2 regions of the Pseudomonas sp. KU43P genome follow, and region 2 is predicted to be linked to the other one. Evidence: predicted binding sites of a transcription regulator. Region 2 holds the regulator's gene; the other holds the start of a gene.
What was found. Region 2 encodes FliA, which starts transcription of late flagellar genes. Its sites were predicted from a motif close to CTAAAGTTTNNNNNNNNNNNGCCGNTAA; they were not measured.

Region 1 (6,266 bases), 1.2 Mb from region 2:
CAAACGCGAACAGCATGCGCTGCAGGAGCTGGAGGGTGGCGACCTGGGGCCGGAACAACTCGGCCTGGTGATTGCCCACTTCGGTGTGCAGGTCGAGGTCGAGGCCCAGGACGGCGAGGCCGCAGGCCAGGTATTCCGCTGCCACCTGCGGGCCAACCTGCCGGCGCTGGTCACCGGCGACCGGGTGGTATGGCGTGCAGGCAACCAGGGCATTGGCGTGATCGTCGCGCAGATGCCGCGCAGCACCGAACTGTGCCGGCCGAACAACCACGGCCAGCTCAAGCCAGTGGCGGCCAACGTCGATTTGATCGTGATCGTGTTCGCGCCGGCTCCCGAGCCACACCCGAACCTGATCGACCGCTACCTGGTGGCCGCCGAGCATGCCGGCATCCGCCCGCTGCTGCTGCTGAACAAGGCCGACCTGATCGACGAAGAAAACGGCCCGGGCTTGCACGCCTTGCTCGAAGTCTACCGCGAGCTGGGATACCCGCTGCTGGAAGTCTCGGCGCACCACGGCGACGGCATGCAGCGCTTGCAGCAGATGCTGGACGGGCACATCAGCGTGTTCGTCGGCCAGTCGGGCGTGGGCAAGTCATCGCTGGTGAACAGCCTGTTGCCCGATGCCGGCACCCGCGTGGGCGATCTTTCAGAATGGTCCGGCCAGGGCACGCATACCACCACCACTGCGCGCTTGTACCACTTCCCCAATGGCGGTGACCTGATCGACTCGCCTGGCATTCGCGAGTTCGGCCTGGGCCATGTCAGCCGCAGCGACGTGGAAGATGGCTTCATCGAGTTCCGAGACCTGTTCGGCACCTGCCGTTTTCGCGACTGCAAGCACGACCGCGAGCCCGGTTGCGCGCTGCTCAAGGCGCTGGAAGAAGGCCGTATCAAGCCGCAACGGATGAGCAGCTACCGCTCGATCATTGCCAGCCTGCCGGAAGATAGCTACTGATCTGTAGGATCTTTTACTGCAGAACGTAGGAAAGCTCCGGATTTACCGTCATCTATTGCTCCGCTTGCTGCTTTCCCTGATGGTCATGTCTTCTATCAGGGAGGGCAACCGAAATGCCGGTGTTCATCAGCTACCGCCACGAAGAGCGGCTTGACGCCTTCATTCTCAACGAGCGCCTGCTGCTCGAAGGCATTCCCGCACAACTGGTCCTGTTCGACTGTGACGGGCAGACCAGCGAAGACCTGTATGGCAGCTTCTGCCAGCACATAAGTGATGCGACCCACTGGATTGGCCTGCTGCCAGAGGACTTCACCGAAGATTGGTGGACAGCCTGGCTGTTGGGGGCAGCGGTAATGGCCAGCCGCAGGGTGAGTTTCTTCCAGCCCGCCGGCGATGCGCTGCCAGCGCACCTGGGTAGATGGCCGACAATGCGCGAGCGAACGCATATCGACCTGTTCGTCAGGGCTTATCACGACGAACGCACCTTCGCCCGCGCCCTGACCCTGCCGGCGCCGGGTGGCAGCTGGGCGGACCGGGACAACGCGGACTACTTCCATGCCGACCTGAAGGCCAAGATTCGGCGAGGGTTTTGAAAGCAAAGGGGCCGGCGATGGGGTGCGCAGCGGCCCCTCGGGCCTTACTGGTCCTTGGCCTCATCCATCTTCAAGGTACCGTCCTCGAAGATGTTCAGCTTCTGGCGCAGCTCACGGGGCTGCATCGGCGCATCGTCAGCGCCAGGTGCCGTCGAAGCACCGGGCGCTGCAGGCGCGGGCGCCTGAGCCGGTGGCGCCTCTGGCGTACCCTGCTCGCCCTCGATGTTGCGCTGGGCCTTCTTGGTCAGAACGATGATGTCGATACGGCGGTTGACCGGGTTGAACGGGTCCTTGCGGTCAAACAGCGACGACGAGGCATACCCCACAACACGCGCCACCTGGTCATCCGGGTAGCCACCCGCCACCAGCGCACGGCGCGCGGCATTGGCGCGGTTGGCCGAAAGCTCCCAGTTGCCGAATTCGCCACTGCCCGAATAAGGCTTGGCATCGGTATGGCCACTGATGCTGATCTTGTTCGGCACCGCCTTGATGGTGTCGGCCATGGCCAGCAGGATGTCTTCGAAGTACGGCTGCAGACGGGCACTGCCAATGTCGAACATCGGCCGGTTCTCGGCGTCCATGATCTGGATGCGCAAGCCATCCTGGGTGATCTCGAACAGGATCTGGTCCTTGAACTTCTGCAGCTGCGGGTTCTCTTCGACCTTGTTCTGCAACTCTTGCAGCAACAGCTCCAGGCGCTCGCGCTCGACCTGTTCGGCCATGGTCTCGACCTGGTCCTTGTCCAGTTGGATGCTGGTGTCAGGCGTAGGCTCGGACTTCTCTTCCGGGTTGATGGTCTTTTCCGGTGCCAGTTGCGGAGAGCCACCCAGGTCGATGATGTAGGGCGTTCCACTCTCGGAAAAGCCGATCGGATCCTTGAAATAGCCGGCGATGGCGATCTTCTGCTCAGGCGTGGCCGTGGACAGCAGCCACAGCACGAGGAAGAAGGCCATCATCGCTGTGGCGAAGTCGGCGAAGGCGATCTTCCAGGCACCGCCATGATGCCCGCCACCATAGCGCTTGACGCGCTTGATGATTATCGGCTGATTGTTTTCCATGGATCAGCGACCGCGAACCGCTTGTTCCAGCTCGGCGAAGCTCGGGCGGTGCTTCGGATACAGCACTTTGCGCCCGAATTCCACGGCCAGCGAAGGCGGCATGCCGGAGGCCGAAGCCACCAGCGACGCCTTGATCGATTCATAGAGATTGAGCTCTTCCTTGGCATCGTGCTCCAGGCACTTGGCCAGCGGGCCGAAGAAGCCATAGGCCGCCAGAATACCGAAGAAGGTACCGACCAGCGCCGCACCCACGTGCAGGCCGATGGACTTCTGGTCGCCATCACCCAGCGACGCCATGGTCACCACGATACCCAGTACCGCCGCGACGATACCGAAACCCGGCATGCCGTCGGCAATGCCGCTGACCGCGTGCGACGGGTGCTCGAGTTCTTCCTTCATGCTCAGCAGTTCCATGTCGAACAGGCCCTCAAGCTCGTGCGGCGCCATGTTGCCGGTGGACATGATGCGCAGGTAGTCGCAGATGAAGGCGGTCATGCGCTCATCGCCCAGCACGGCGGGGTATTTGGCAAAGATCGGACTGGCTGCGGCGTCTTCGATATCACTCTCGATGGCCATCATGCCTTCACGGCGGCTCTTGTTGAGGATCTCGTAGATGAGGCCCAGTACTTCCAGGTAGAACGTATGAGTGAAGCGCGTGCCGAACATCTTCATCGACTTCTTGATTACATGCATGGTCATGTAACCAGGGTTGGCCTGCATGAATGCGCCAAAGGCCGCACCGCCGATGATCAGCACTTCGAACGGCTGGATCAGCGCCGCGATCTTGCCGTGGGAGAGCACATATCCGCCGAGCACGCTCGCGAATACGACGATGATGCCGATAATTTTAGCCATAGGTTCAAAGCACTTGCTGTCGTGGTCAGGGTGAGGGACGGGAGCTTTAAAACTCTTCTTCTACTTATCGGCAGAACTGCGCCAGACTATAGCCACATAATGAGAAAAGCCAGTTCGGACTGATGTCAAAATGCCAATGGAATCCAAGGTGCCCACTCAGAATCCGCGTACCCTAGAAGCCTGGGTCAAGCTGCTCGACGGTGTCCGTGTACCGGTACCGAAGCAGAGTTACGACCGGGTCATGAGCGCCATCAACGATAGCCGCCGCTCCCTGCGCGACATCGCCGAACTGATGCAGGACAGCCCGGCCCTGGTGCTGTCGGTGATGCGCGAGGCCAACCACCCGGCCAACGCCAGCCAGGCCGAGCCTGCCGAAAGCCTGGAAATTGCCCTCAACCGCCTGGGCCTGGCGCGTACCCGCGAGCTGCTCATGCGCCTGCCGGCCCTGCCGGATGACGATATCCCACCTGTACTGCGCCAGTTTCTGCTGATCAGCCAACACGCTTCTCAACAGGCCAGCGGGCTGTTCGCAAGCCGCCTGGCGCGGCTTTGGCAGGAGATTCACTGGGGCAGCCTGCTGTTTCTCTCGCCACTGTGGCCAATGGCGCTTACCTACCCGAAACTGCTCGATGCCTGGGAACTGCGGGTTATCCACAAGGGCGAAGAGGCCGAAGAGGTCGAGCTCGAACTGTTTGGCGTACGCATCATCGCGCTGTGTCGGGCCTTGGCCGAGCACTGGCGACTGTCGCAGTGGGTCACCCAGGGCTACCGCATGCTACTGGAGGAGCGCGAACAGCTTGGCCAGATCCTCGCCATCGCCCGCGACGAAGACCTCCTGAGCCAGCAGCATCGCCTGGACGAAGCTCCCGCACTGAGCCGCTGGTTCAACCAGCCGGCCAATACCGTACTGCTGGCCAACAACCTGGCCCTGGCTGCGCAAGTGGGTTGGGACAACCCTCATCTACTGCGCTGGCAGTTACTGACCGCGCTGTATTTGCAGACCTCGCTGGAAGATGTGCAACAACAGGTTCACCAACAGGCTGCCGCCAGTGCCCGGCGCCACGCCAGGCACGCGCTGTTCCACCCGGCCGAGGCGCTGCTCTGGCCCTGGCACCAGCGCCGCCCACATCCCGACATGCTGGCGCCCCCGCCGCCTTCCCCCGAGCAACTCGGCCGCTGGCGCACGCTGTGCCAGGACCTATTGGCCCAGCCCAGCCCGTTCAGCAATGGCGTACACTTGGCCACTCAGGCACGCGAGGCCCTACAGGCGTGCGGTATGCAGCGCATTCTGCTGCTCAGCCTGGACAAGGCCAGCGACCTGCTGCGCGTGCAGCAGGCGGCCGGCCTGCCCAAGGAGGCAGCGGCAATTGCCCTGCCCCTTGCGCAGAACAAGCTGCTGCAGAAACTAGTCAGCAAAGCCGGACAACTGCGCCTGACGCCAGAAAACCACAGCCAATTCTCGGCGCTGCTGCCGCCAGCACTGCGCGCGCTGTTCCGTAGCGAACATGTGCTGCTGCGCTCGCTTGCGGTCAATGAGCAGGTGCTGATGCTGGCGGTGGCCGACCAGGGAGGCAAACCGCTGGCCGACCTGAGCGTGCAGGCTTTCGGCAAGACCGCGCAATGCATTGAACGCGCGCTGGCGGTGTTCGCCAATCGCAATGCCTGAGCCTGACCCTTGCGCTACAATCGCCCCCTCTTTCCACACTGGAGACCGTGGATGACCGATTTTTCCGGACTGCCTCTGGTGATCGAGCCCGAGGATTTGTTGCCGCGCCTGGATTCACCCCAATTGATCCTTGTCGACCTGAGCAGCGCCAACCGCTATGTCAGCGGCCATATCCCTGGCGCTCGCTTCGTCGAAGGCAAGCGTACCCAGCTGGGCCTGCCGCCAGCGCCCGGCCTGCTGCCCGCCCTTGGCGACCTGGAGAAACTGTTCAGCGAGCTCGGCCACCACGACGATGCCGTCTACGTGGTCTACGACGATGAAGGCGGTGGCTGGGCCGGTCGCTTCATCTGGATGCTCGACGTGATCGGTCACTCGGCCTATCACTACCTCAACGGCGGCATCCAGGCCTGGCCGGCAGACAAGCTGGTGACCGAAGTACCGGCACCGGCCAACACGCCTGTACGCTTGCACGTGCATAGCGAGCCAACCGCCACCCGCGAATACCTGCAAAGTCGCCTTGGCAAAGACGACCTGGTCATCTGGGATGCCCGTGCGCCCCAGGAATTCAGCGGAGAGAAGCTGCTGGCGGCCAAGGGCGGGCATATTCCCGGCGCCATCAATTTCGAATGGACCGCAGGCATGGATCTGAACGACCACCTGCGCATCCGCAAGGACATCGCCGATGTTCTGAAAGAAAAGGGCATCACCCCTGACAAGGAAGTGATCACCCATTGCCAGTCACACCGCCGCTCCGGTTTCACCTACCTGGTGGCCAAAGCCCTCGGCTACCCACGCATCAAGGCCTACGCCGGTTCGTGGAGCGAATGGGGCAACCACCCGGACACGCCTGTAGAAGTCTAAGGAACCTGCATGAAATCCCGTTTGTTCATCATCAGCCAGTACCTGCTACCGCACCACCTGCTGTCGCGGTTGGCCGGCTGCGTCGCCGAGTGCCGCGCACGCTGGTTCAAGAACGCATTCACCGCCTGGTTCGCCAAGCGCTACCAGGTGAACATGAGCGAAGCGCTGGTCGAAGACCTCAGCGCCTACGAGCACTTCAACGCCTTCTTCACTCGCGCGCTGAAGCCGGGCGCCCGCCCGCTGGACGAAACCCCAGGGGCGATCCTCTGCCCGGCCGA
Region 2 (6,266 bases):
CCTGGTGAGCATGGACAGCTTCCGTATCGGCGCCCAGGAGCAGCTCAAGACATTGGGCCGCATCCTCAACGTGCCGGTGACCTACGTCGACCCGGGCCAGTCGCTGGCCCAGGCACTGGAGCCGCTGCTGCGCAAGCGCGTGGTGCTGATCGATACCGCTGGCCTGCAGGCCAGCGACCCGGCCCTGCGCATGCAGCTGGAAACCCTGGCTGGACGCGGCATCGCCGCGAAGAATTACCTGGTGCTGGCCACCACCAGCCAGAAACAGGTGCTCACCGCTGCCTACCACAGCTACAAGCGCTGCGGCCTGGCCGGTTGTATCCTGACCAAACTCGATGAAACGGCGAGCCTCGGCGATGTGCTGAGCCTGGCCATCAGTCATGAACTGCCCGTGGCCTACCTGACGGATGGCCCGCGCATTCCTGACGACCTGCACCTGCCGCGCCCGCACCAGTTGGTGACCCGCGCCGTCAACGTGCAGTTGCAGGACGAGCCCAGCGAAGAGGCCATGGCCGACATGTTCGCTGATCTCTATCACAACCCGCGTCGAGCAGGTTGATGATGAAGCGTGTGCAAAATACCTACACCAAGGGGGCCGCAGTAATGCCCCTAGTGTGGCTTGGGTCCAAGCGAGACAAGGTAAACAACGAACATGGGTAGCATGCATCCCGTACAGGTGATCGCCGTCACCGGTGGTAAAGGTGGCGTCGGCAAAACTAACGTTTCAGTGAACCTGTCCCTGGCGCTGGCCGAACTCGGCCGCCGGGTCATGCTGCTGGACGCCGACCTGGGCCTGGCCAATGTCGACGTGTTGCTGGGCCTGACCCCTAAACGCACCTTGGCCGATGTGATCGAAGGGCGCTGCGAATTGCGCGATGTGCTGCTGCAAGGGCCGGGCGGTGTACGCATCGTGCCGGCGGCCTCGGGCACCCAGAGCATGGTGCACTTGGCCCCGGCTCAGCACGCCGGCCTGATTCAGGCGTTCAGCGAGATCGGTGACAACCTCGACGTGCTGGTGATCGACACCGCTGCGGGCATTGGTGACTCGGTAGTCAGCTTCGTCCGTGCGGCCCAGGAAGTGTTGCTGGTGGTGTGCGACGAACCGACTTCCATCACCGACGCCTACGCGTTGATCAAGTTGCTCAACCGCGACTACGGGATGAACCGTTTCCGCGTGCTGGCCAACATGGCGCAGAGTCCGCAGGAAGGGCGCAACCTGTTCGCCAAGCTGACCAAGGTCACCGACCGTTTCCTCGACGTGGCCCTGCAGTACGTGGGCGCCGTGCCTTACGACGAGTGCGTGCGCAAGGCGGTGCAGAAGCAGCGGGCCGTGTATGAAGCCTTCCCGCGCTCCAAGTGTGCGCTGGCCTTCAAGGCCATCGCCCAGAAAGTCGACAGCTGGCCGCTGCCGGCCAACCCGCGCGGGCACCTGGAGTTCTTCGTCGAGCGCCTGGTGCAACCCACCAGCGCAGGGCCGGTGCTATGAACGCGAGCGGTTTCAAGATGTACAGCAAGGCATCCAAGGACGCCCAGTACGAATTGATCGAACGCTACGCCCCGTTGGTCAAGCGCATCGCCTACCACCTGCTGGCGCGCCTGCCAGCCAACGTGCAGGTCGAAGACCTGATCCAGGCCGGCATGATCGGCCTGCTGGAAGTCGCCAACAAGTACGACGCCAGCAAGGGCGCGAGCTTCGAAACCTATGCCGGCATCCGCATCCGTGGCGCGATGCTCGACGAGGTGCGCAAGGGCGATTGGGCACCGCGTTCGGTGCACCGCAACACCCGCATGGTCAGCGACGCGATGCGCGCCGTTGAAGCCAGAACCGGCCGCGACGCTAAAGATCATGAAGTTGCTGCCGAACTCCAATTGAGTCTCGATGATTACTACGGGATCTTGAACGATACCTTGGGTAGCCGCCTGTTCAGTTTCGACGACCTGTTGCAGGACGGCGAGCACGAAGGGCTGCACGAGGACGGTGCCAGTGGCCAGGTCGAGCCATCGCGGGACTTGGAAGACGAGCGCTTCCAGGCGGCCTTGACCGATGCCATTGCCAACCTGCCGGAGCGTGAGCGGCTGGTGCTGGCGCTGTACTACGACGAAGAGCTGAACCTCAAGGAGATCGGTGAGGTGCTGGGGGTCAGCGAGTCGCGTGTCAGCCAGCTGCACAGCCAGTGCGCCGCGCGCCTGCGCAGCCGTTTGGGGGAATGGCGGGCGCGTTGAGCCCGAGGTCGTTGCAGTCGTTTTCCACGTGCGTTTTCCATGTTGCACCGATTTGATTGAATGCGTGCTCGCAGCCGAGCGCGTTTGAGACTGCTTGGAGGTCTACTTGAACAAAGACATGAAAATCCTCATCGTTGACGACTTTTCGACGATGCGGCGGATCATCAAGAATCTGTTGCGTGATCTGGGCTTCACCAACACCGACGAGGCCGACGACGGCACCACGGCGCTGCCGATGCTCGAAAGCGGCCATTACGACTTCCTGGTGACCGACTGGAACATGCCCGGCATGTCCGGTATCGACCTGCTGCGCAAGGTGCGCGCCCATGACCGCCTCAAGGGCATGCCGGTGCTGATGGTGACCGCCGAAGCCAAGCGCGACCAGATCATCGAAGCGGCCCAGGCCGGCGTCAATGGTTACGTGGTCAAGCCGTTCACCGCCCAGGTGCTCAAAGAAAAGATCGAGAAGATCTTCGAACGCGTCAACGGCTGAGTCACGTCAGGGGGCGCCATGGAATCAACACAAACGTCTTTGGGGGAGTTCGAATCGACCCTGAAGAAGCATGCCCAGGAGCTGGTCGAAAGCCTGGAACGGGGGCGTTTCGGCGAGGCGGTGCAGCTGATCCATCAGCTCAACCAGACCCGCGACCGTGGCCTGTACCAGGAAGTCGGCAAGCTCACCCGTGAGCTGCACAGCGCGATCGTCAGCTTCCAGATCGACCCGGCCATGCCGCAGGCCGAGGAAGTCTCGCAGATCACCGACGCCACCGAGCGCCTGTCCTACGTGGTCAAACTCACCGAAGGTGCCGCCAACCGCACCATGGACTTGGTGGAGGAGAGCACACCCGTGCTCAACGACCTGGCGGCCGAAGCGCAGAACCTTAGCGTCGACTGGCAGCGCTTCATGCGCCGCGAAGTCGCCGCGCCGGAATTCCGCGAGCTGGTCAAGCGCGTCGACAGTTTCCTGACGCACAGCGCCGAGGGTAACCGCAAGGTCTCCGGCCACCTCAACGACATTCTCCTGGCCCAGGACTACCAAGACCTGACTGGCCAGGTGATCAAGCGCGTCACTGCGCTGGTGACCGAAGTCGAAAGCAATCTGCTCAAGCTCGTGCTGATGGCCAGTCAGGTCGACCGCTTTGCCGGCATCGAACATGACCACCAGCAGCTGCGCGCTGAAAAAGATCAAGAAAAACATCCGACTCGGGGTGAAGGTCCGCAGATTCATGCCGATAAGCGTGAAGACGTCGTGTCCGGTCAGGACGATGTCGATGATCTGCTGTCCAGCCTGGGTTTTTAAGGAGCACGTTTAATGAGCTTCGGCGCCGATGAAGAAATCCTTCAGGATTTCCTGGTAGAAGCCGGCGAAATTCTTGAGCAACTGTCCGAGCAACTGGTCGAGCTGGAAAGCCGGCCCGACGATGCCGACCTGCTCAATGCGATCTTTCGCGGTTTCCACACTGTAAAAGGGGGCGCCGGCTTCCTTCAGCTCAACGAGCTGGTGGAGTGCTGCCATATCGCCGAGAACGTGTTCGACATCCTGCGCAAAGGTGAGCGCCGGGTCGACGCGGAATTGATGGATGTGGTGCTCGAAGCGCTGGACACGGTCAACAGCATGTTCGGCCAGGTGCGCGAGCGCAGCGAAGTGACCGCGGCCACGCCTGAACTGCTGGCGGCCCTGGCGCGCCTGGCCGAGCCTGCCGGCGCCGACCAGCCAGCGCCTGCGCCTGCGCCGGTGGTGCAAGCGCCTGCCGCCGAGGCCGACATCACCGACACCGAGTTCGAGCAACTGCTCGATTCGCTGGATGCGGTGAAGGCCCAGGCAGAGGCCGCCGCCGAACAGCTCGAGGGCGAGACCCTCAGTGGTTCGGCAGACGAAATCACCGACGCCGAATTCGAATCGTTGCTCGATCAGTTGCATGGCAAGGGCCAGTTTTCGCCCGAAGTCGCCGCGGCCGAACCGGTGGCCGATGCCGCCAGCGTGCCGGTGAGCGACGAGATCACCGACGAGGAGTTCGAGTCCCTGCTCGACCAGTTGCATGGCAAGGGCACCTTCCAGGCCGACGCGCTGCCTGCTGCTGCAGCGGTGGCCAGCAGTGCACCTGCCGCCAGCAGCGAGGAGATCAGCGAGCACGAATTCGAAGCGCTGCTCGACCAGCTGCATGGCAAGGGTAAGTTCTCCGGTGACAGCGTCACCGCCGAGGCCCCCGCTGCGGTTGCAGCGCCCGTTGCGGCCAAGGCTGAACCGCAGCCGGTGGCCAAGCCGGCCCCGGCCGCAGCGCCTGCCGCCGCCAAGCCTGCCGCACCTGCCCGCGCACCTGCACCTGCTGCCGACAAGCATGCGGTCAGCGAAGCGGAAACCACCGTGCGCGTCGACACCGCGCGCCTGGACGAGATCATGAACATGGTCGGCGAACTGGTGCTGGTGCGTAACCGCCTGGTGCGCCTGGGCCTGAACAGCGGCGACGAGGCCATGTCCAAGGCCGTGTCCAACCTCGACGTGGTCACCGCCGATTTGCAGACCGCGGTGATGAAAACCCGCATGCAGCCGATCAAGAAGGTGTTCGGCCGCTTCCCGCGCCTGGTTCGCGACCTGGCCCGCCAGCTCAAGAAGGAAATCAACCTGGAGCTGGTCGGCGAAGAGACCGACCTCGACAAGAACCTGGTCGAAGCCTTGGCCGACCCGTTGGTGCACTTGGTGCGCAACGCCGTCGACCATGGCGTGGAAATGCCCGACGAGCGTGAAGCCGCCGGCAAGGCCCGCACCGGCCGCGTGGTGCTTTCGGCCGAGCAGGAAGGCGACCACATCCTGCTGTCGATCTCCGACGACGGCAAGGGCATGGACCCCAGCGTCCTGCGCGCCAAGGCCGTGGAAAAGGGCCTGATGGACAAGGACGCCGCCGAACGCCTGAGCGAATCGGACTGCTACAACCTGATCTTCGCCCCGGGCTTCTCGACCAAGACCGAGATCTCCGACGTGTCCGGCCGTGGTGTCGGCATGGACGTGGTGAAGACCAAGATTTCCCAGCTCAACGGCTCGATCAACATCTTCTCGGCCAAAGGCCAGGGTTCGAAGATCGTCATCAAGGTGCCGCTGACCCTGGCGATCATGCCGACCCTGATGGTGATGCTGGGCAACCAGGCGTTCGCCTTCCCGCTGGTCAACGTCAACGAGATCTTCCACCTCGACCTGTCGCGCACCAACGTGGTCGACGGCCAGGAAGTGGTGATCGTGCGCGACAAGGCGCTGCCGCTGTTCTACCTCAAGCGCTGGCTGGTCCAGGGCCAGGTGCACGAAGAGCAGCACGAGGGCCACGTGGTGATCCTGTCGGTCGGCACCCAGCGCATCGGCTTTGTCGTCGATCAACTGGTCGGCCAGGAAGAAGTGGTAATCAAGCCGTTGGGCAAGATGCTGCAGGGCACCCCGGGCATGTCGGGGGCCACCATCACCGGTGACGGCCGCATCGCGCTGATCCTCGACGTGCCGAGCATGCTCAAGCGTTACGCGGCACGGCGTATTTGATTTCGGCGGCGCACCCTGGCGGGTTGCGCCGCCTAATGGAGTGTTTATGGCAGTCAAGGTCCTGGTGGTGGATGATTCCGGTTTCTTCCGCCGCCGCGTCTCGGAAATCCTCTCGGCGGACCCGACGATCCAGGTCGTGGGTACCGCGACCAACGGCAGGGAAGCGATCGACCAGGCGCTGGCGCTCAAGCCCGATGTCATCACCATGGACTACGAAATGCCCATGATGGACGGCATCACCGCGGTGCGGCATATCATGCAGCGCTGCCCGACGCCGGTGTTGATGTTCTCCTCGCTGACCCATGAAGGCGCCCGGGTCACTCTCGATGCGCTGGATGCCGGCGCGGTGGACTACCTGCCGAAGAACTTCGAGGACATCTCGCGTAACCCGGACAAGGTCAAGCAGATGCTGTGCGAAAAGGTGCACACCATTTCCCGCAGCAACCGCCGTTTTGGCGGTTACGCCAGCCAGCCTGCCGCCCCTGCACCGGCACCGGCCATCTCCGCGCACCATGCTCCA

Region 1: the regulator FliA is predicted to act here: its motif matches at 3,526-3,553, upstream of motA (flagellar motor stator protein MotA).

The regions. Positions count from the first base shown of each region.
Region 1 is NZ_AP019365.1:563,131-569,396, reverse strand. Features, by position in the region: gene rsgA (small ribosomal subunit biogenesis GTPase RsgA) at 1-955, shown strand, start outside; gene KU43P_RS02525 (molecular chaperone Tir) at 1,069-1,548, shown strand; gene motB (flagellar motor protein MotB) at 1,593-2,606, opposite strand; gene motA (flagellar motor stator protein MotA) at 2,610-3,461, opposite strand; gene KU43P_RS02510 (HDOD domain-containing protein) at 3,592-5,127, shown strand; gene KU43P_RS02505 (rhodanese-like domain-containing protein) at 5,179-5,988, shown strand; gene asd (archaetidylserine decarboxylase) at 5,998-6,266, shown strand, end outside.
Region 2 is NZ_AP019365.1:1,736,813-1,743,078, forward strand. Features, by position in the region: gene flhF (flagellar biosynthesis protein FlhF) at 1-559, shown strand, start outside; gene fleN (flagellar synthesis regulator FleN) at 653-1,486, shown strand; gene fliA (RNA polymerase sigma factor FliA) at 1,483-2,223, shown strand; gene KU43P_RS08000 (chemotaxis response regulator CheY) at 2,342-2,716, shown strand; gene KU43P_RS08005 (protein phosphatase CheZ) at 2,735-3,523, shown strand; gene KU43P_RS08010 (chemotaxis protein CheA) at 3,536-5,746, shown strand; gene KU43P_RS08015 (chemotaxis response regulator protein-glutamate methylesterase) at 5,793-6,266, shown strand, end outside.